2 linked regions of the Oligoflexus sp. genome follow. The protein of the gene in region 2 binds, or shares a complex with, the protein of the main gene of each other region. Links are inferred from orthologs where the notes say so. Each region holds a gene or a part of one and is shown on either strand. Other genes may lie near its edges.

Region 1 (3,216 bases), on a different replicon or contig from region 2:
ATTTTTGGTCCAATTCGGCCAGCATTTCTATATATTGATGCCAAATTTCTGGAATCCCGCGATGGACCGGCTCTTGCTCAGCATAGATCCGTGACGCGATGAAAGATCCGTCATCAACCAACGCAACGAAGAATGATTCCAGAAAGGATCTTCCATGAAACTCGCAAATCTCTCTCTGTCCGTTCTTGCTCTCGCTTTTGCTGCCTCGGGTTATAGTGCCGACCTTACAGTTCAAGGTGAAGTGATCAGCTCACAAGGCAAGCTGGAGTCCGGCAAAACCAAATCCACAGATCCCATCACCGGTGAAACGGTGACCGAAGACAGCGAAGGCAATGCCAAGGCCGTCACAGCCCCAGGCGTGGGTGTGAGCCTTCAGTACAAACTGAATGATGCCCTGCGTCTCGGCGGTGGAGTGGGTTACGTGAACTATGACGACAAGGATGAGGGTGAGTACAGTGACCTTTCCGTGGCCGCCAACGCCACCTTCGATTTCTATAAGCAGGAAGGTTTCGCTCTCTACGGTCTTGGCGGTCTTTCGTACCACATGGTTGACCCCAAAGACGTGAAAGAAGATGGCTTCGAATTGAAAATGAAGAGCGCCGATCTTCTGAACTATGACCTGGGTGTCGGCGGACGCTTTGATGTGGCTGAGAACGTGAACCTGAGCCTGGGTTACCGCTTCAGCGATACTCTTGCTAAAGGAACCATTGATTCGACCGCATCGGCTATCGGCACAGGTCTTTCCCAAAAGGCTGAGTTCAAGGACGTGACCCTTCAGAAAAATGAATTCATCGCGTCGGTCGGCTACTCCTTCTAAGTCTGTCTCACATGATGCCTTGCCTACGACTGTGATGCCTCAAGCCGGGGAAGAAATTCCCCGGCTCTCTTTATTTCAAGCTTCCAAAATAGCTGCCACTCCCATGCCACCCGCCGTGCAGATGGAAATCAAACCGCGTCCCTTGCCTTTTTGATGAAGGAGTTTCGCGAGCGTGGCCACAATGCGGCCGCCTGTTGCGGCAAACGGGTGACCAACCGCAAGGCTGCTGCCGTTGACATTCATCTTTGCTGGATCAATGCTGCCGAGTGGTGCGGCGCGACCCAGGACATCGCGGCAGTAGGTGGCATCCTCCCAGGCTTTCAGAGTGCAAAGAACCTGACCGGCAAAGGCTTCGTGGATTTCATAAAAGTCGAAGTCCTGGAGCTTCAGTTGATTGCGTTCCAAAAGACGACTGACGGCCAGCGTCGGTGCCATCAGAAGACCTTCCCCACCGACGAAATCAATCGCTGCGGCTTCAGCATCCACAAAACGGGCGAGGGCTTTCCAGCCGTAACGCGTCAGCGCTTCTTCTGAAGCCAAAAGAACGGAAGAGGCTCCGTCTGTAAGAGCCGTGCTGTTACCGGCTGTCAGGCTTCCGTTCACTTTATCAAAGGCGGGTTTAAGCTTCGCCAGTTTTTCGATTGTGGTATCCGCCCGTAAAATGCCGTCGGCTTTCACACCCGCGACCGGTACGATGAGATCATCAAAGAATCCTGCGGCTTTGGCTTTTGCAGCTTTCTGATGGCTTTCATAGGCGAGGCGATCCTGGGCCTCACGGGTGATGCCCCAGGTCTTCACCATGAGTTCCGTGTGCTGACCCATGGATAATCCGGTTTGAGGTTCGACCACAGCGGGAATTCGGGGTTTGAAGCTATCAGCTCTTAGGCTTGTCACCGTTTTGAGTTTATCGACCAAGGTCTTCGCCTGCGGCAGTCCCAGGAAGAATTTCTGAAGACTCTGCTGCAGCTCCAAAGGCAGATCACTGTTGGTATCCACGCCGCCAGCGATCCCGGTTTCCATCTGTCCCAAGGCGATTTTGTTGGCAATCTGAACCATGGCTTCCAATCCGGTGCCGCAGGCGCGCTGGATGTTATAGGCCGGCGTATGGGGATGAAAGCCGGCGCGAAGAACGGCTTCACGGGCCAGATTCCAATCCCCCGCACTGTTCATGACCGCTCCGAGCGCCACATCACCCAGGATGATTTTATCCAGTTTGTAGCGCTTTCTTAATTCCTGCAGACTCGCGATCATCAGTTCGATGCGTTCCACGTTATTGAATGCGCCCATGGATTTGACAAAAGGCGTGCGGACGCCACCAACAATGTAACTCATGCGAAGATTTTTCATGGAACTTTCCTTTCCAGAAGATGACGGATTTGATCTTTCACGGCCAGAATGCGATCCGTGTCCTGATGCAAACGCGCAAGGTGTTGAATGCCAAATCCCAGGGACTGAATCATTTGCGCCGTCTGAGCCGGATCCAGATCGGAGCGGAAATGTCCGGCGTCCATGCCCCGCTGAATCAGGTCCAGCAGCCACTTTTCCTGAAACGCAGCCATGTCTCCAAGGGCCTTGCGCATGGATAAAGGCAGCGTCTCATACTCAGCGGAAAGAGCCGTGATGGGGCAGATCTTGTTTTGATCCCGGGCGAATTTATTGAAGATGCGAAAAAGTCCTTCGATCTGATCCAGGATCGCATCATTCCTGTGACGCTCGGCCCATTGTTCAAAATCACGGCGGTAGTGCGCGATCATCTCCAGACCAAGTTCCTCTTTGGAAGCGAAATGAGCATAGAGACTTGGTTTTTTGATTCCGATGCGATCGGCGATATCCTGAAAGCTGAAGCCGTTGAAGCCGAGTTTTTGCAGTAAACTCCTTCCCTCTTCGATGGCTTCGCGGCGTTTATTGGATGCAGACATAACGGGTTCCCCTTCCCTGATAGACAACCTATCGGTAGGAAGGTAGCCTACCTTGAGGTAGGCTGAAAATTTCCAAAATTTCAATGGATTAGGATTCAGGAAGGGGAATGAATTCGTCAGAATCCCCAGGAATCAGGGGGAAACGGCCTTCCTGCCAGTCTTTTTTGGCCTGATCAATCCGGGCCTGGGAGCTGGATATGAAATTCCACCAGATCACCCGGGGACCATCAAGCGCCGCGCCGCCGAGCAGCACAAAGCGGGCTTCACTCTCCACATGAAGCCTGATGGGGCAGTCTTTTTTAAAGATGATCATCTGCGGGTGATCAAAAACTTTTCCGCCGTGACGGATCGTTCCGGAGAGGAGGTAAAGAGCGCGCTCGGCATACTCGTGGGGAAGCTCCAGCGAGGCTCCGACCTCGGCCTGAACATCGCAATAAAACATGGGCGAGAAAATTTTCACAGGCGATTTCTGTCCATAGG
Region 2 (3,124 bases):
CCCGTGCCCTGGATCTGCCTATGCGATCCGATCGCATCGAAGCCGTGGAGCGCGTGGAATAAGTCTTATGCTGGAGCCCTCTTCATCGAAAAAGAGACTTTCCAATGGTGCGCAGCATGATGATGACAAAGCTGGAGAAGAGCAACACTCCGGCCAAGGCGGCCCAGAAGGGAAAGGATGGAAAGCTCTTGATTTGATTTAAGAAATTCATTAAGGCCAGACCCAGAAAGAAGCTGTTGAAAGCAAAAATGATCTTTTCGTTGTTCACAGTTGCTCCTGCTGAACGATGCCTGGATGATGATCGACGTTAGGTTTGATCTGAAATCAGCATCCGTATACCGTGACTGAGTCTGGAGCCCTTGCTTCAAATTGTGCTTTCAATCAAGACTTGTATAAACGAAATCGGAGAGGAAAGACCCGCGCATGAAGGCGCGGGTCAGGATCATTTACTTTTCATCGGGAAAAAATTTGGTTCCGGCATCGACATGCTTTTTGAGCAAGGCCGGTGGGGCGAAGCGGGCTCCATAGCGTTCTTCCAGGCCCTTCAGCGTGTTATACACATTCTCGGCACCCAGATGATCGACGTAACGCAGCGGTCCACCCAGGAAAGGCGGAAAGCCGAGGCCGAAGACGGCGCCTATGTCGCCATCATAAGCGGACAAAAGAATGCCCTCCTCAAGACAGCGAATCGTTTCATTGATGAAGACATAAACGCAGCGGTCCGCGATATCCTCGGCCGGGATAAACTTATATATGCGTTTTTCGCCCATCATTTCATAGACGGATTCATCCGGCTTGCCTTTCTTGCCACCTTCATAGGTGAAGAAACCCTTGCCGTTCTTCCGTCCGAGGCGACCGGACTGCTGGATGGCATCCAGGCCTGCCGGTGTTTTGATGCGGTTGCCATAGGCTTCGGTCATGGATTCCAGAACATGGATGCCGACGTCGATGCCCACTTCGTCCATCAGAGTGATAGGTCCGACGGGGAAACCGAAGTCCGTGAGCGCGTCGTCGATCTCTTCGATGTTCGCACCCTCTTCCAGAATCAAGGCCGCTTCCGCCATGAAGAAAGCCAAGGCCCGGGTCGTATAGAAACCGGGGCTGTCTTTCACAACGATGATCTGCTTGCCCATGCGCTGGCCAAGGCGGAAGGCGCGATCCACAGCCCATTCAGCGGTCTTATCGGTGATGATGATTTCGAGGAGTGGCATCTTTTCCACAGGCGAGAAGAAGTGCATGCCGAGAACGCGCTCGGGGTATTTCGCCTTCGCTGCGATTTTGCCGATCGGCAGCGCCGATGTATTGGAGGCAAAGACCTGATCGTCGCCTGAGCGGGATTCGACCTGGGCGAGGATTTCCTGCTTCAGTCCCAGATCTTCGAATACGGCTTCGATCACGACATCGGTGGAACCGAAACCCTGGATGCTAAGACCCGGTGAAATGTGAGCCATCTTCTGGGCAAGTTCGAAGTTTTTGATACGGCCGCGTTTAGCCTTCTTGGCAAAGAACTTATACGCATTGGCCAGGGCGCGTTTGGTGGAATCCTTGTTCGGATCCGAAAGCAGAACGCGCACGCCTTTGTCGGCAAGCACCGTGGCAATGCCCGCGCCCATAAAGCCCGAGCCCACGACACCCACCTGCTCAGGAACTTTGTCCCCGAACCTGGCCTTGCCGGCTTCCGCGTAAGCATTGCGCTTGGCGGCTGTCGTCGCATGGAAGAGGTGAACGAGCGACTTGCTTTCCCGGGTATGCGCCAGCTCCGAGAAGAGTCTGGCTTCCAGCTCCAGGCCTTTTTCCAGTTTTTTCTCGAAACCGTCAAAGACCGCATCCAGAGCTTTAAAAGGCGCAGGATAGAAGCCCTTGGTATTTTTCTCGACCATCTCGCGCGCTTTTTTCTCGACGAAGGCACGGCCGATCGGAGTGTGCTCGGCAGCCCAGCGCGGCAGATCCTTGCTCAGGCTCTTCGCATTCAGGGCCATCAGTTTTTTGTCTTTGCTCTTCGTCGCATACTGAAGGGCGACCCGCTCCAGCTGCGTGGGATGCACAAGGGCATCCGCCAGACCCAGCTTCACGGCTTTTTTACCGCTGACCCGCTTGCCGGTCAGGATCATATCCAAAGCATCCTGGATCCCGATCAAACGAGGCAGACGCTGGGTTCCGCCGCCGCCGGGAATCATACCGAGCTGAATTTCCGGAAGGGCGAGGGTGGATGTTTCGGTCACGATACGCCACTGACAGGCGAGCGTGAGTTCCAGTCCACCGCCCAGGCATTGACCATCAATCGCGGCCACGGTCGGGAAGGGGAGTTTTTCGAGCTTATTCAGAATGCCCTGCATCTTCAGAGCGCCGTCCCGGGTTTCCTCGGGCGTATCAAACTGCGAGATATCATTGATGTCCGCACCCAGCGCGAAATCTTTCTTCGCACCGATGATGATGAGGCCCTGAACCTCTTTATTTTCCGCAAGCTCATCGACGATATCGTTCAGCTCACGCAGCAAGGGTTCACCAAGAACCGTGACCGGTTTGTCAGGCGAACCCATGCGCAGGATACGGATATGATCACTCGTGCTTTCGACCTTGAAATACTGTGTCATAGCGAGCTTCCTCTCAGGCGTAACGTTCGATTAACATGGCACCAGACATGCCGCCAGCCGCACAAATCGCAATCAGTCCAAGATTTTTATTGCGGCGAATCAGTTCGTTGGAAAGTGTGGTCACAAGGCGGGCCCCGGTGGCTCCAAAGGGGTGACCGATGGCAATCGCGCCGCCATTGACGTTGAGCTTCTCTTCAGGAATCGAGCCGAAGGCCTTGCTGTCGCCGAAGTAACGCTCACAGAAGTCCTTGGATTCCATCGAACGCAGGCAGCTCAGAACTTGAGCGGCGAAAGCTTCGTGAATTTCGAAAAGATCTATATCCGCAAGGCTCAATCCATTCCGCTTCAAAATATAGGGAATGGCCACAGCCGGACCAATCAAAAGCTGCTCGGTCGGATCCACGCCGACGAAGAAATAATCCCGGATGCGCGACTTGGGTTTCAGACCAAGTGACTTCGCCACCTGCTCATCGGTGATCAGGGCCACAGCCGCGCCGTCCGTCAGGGCCGAGGAGTTGCCGGCCGTGAGG

Evidence for each region. The genes of interacting proteins can lie anywhere in the genome.
Region 1: the proteins of VFO10_RS04705 (region 2) and VFO10_RS17410 are in contact, whole or in part, in a solved structure (PDB 8BNU), measured with the Escherichia coli proteins. The link is inferred for Oligoflexus sp. from one-to-one orthologs.

What each region holds. Positions count from the first base shown.
Region 1 is NZ_DASTAT010000076.1:60,319-63,534, reverse strand. What follows is about bases 29-3,024. They hold VFO10_RS17410 (acetyl-CoA C-acetyltransferase), read right to left. Parts: upstream 2,165-3,024; coding sequence 893-2,164; downstream 29-892. Other genes in these bases: VFO10_RS17400 (pirin family protein), read right to left, coding at 2,825-3,024; VFO10_RS17405 (TetR/AcrR family transcriptional regulator), read right to left, coding at 2,161-2,736; VFO10_RS17415 (outer membrane protein), read left to right, coding at 155-817. Outside these bases: more of VFO10_RS17400, read right to left, coding at 3,025-3,216.
Region 2 is NZ_DASTAT010000023.1:34,475-37,598, forward strand. Bases 21-2,924 are described here. They hold VFO10_RS04705 (3-hydroxyacyl-CoA dehydrogenase NAD-binding domain-containing protein), read right to left. Parts: upstream 2,595-2,924; coding sequence 447-2,594; downstream 21-446. Other genes in these bases: VFO10_RS04700 (hypothetical protein), read left to right, coding at 21-62. Outside these bases: more of VFO10_RS04700, read left to right, coding at 1-20. UniProt on the Escherichia coli protein: Catalyzes the formation of a hydroxyacyl-CoA by addition of water on enoyl-CoA. Also exhibits 3-hydroxyacyl-CoA epimerase and 3-hydroxyacyl-CoA dehydrogenase activities.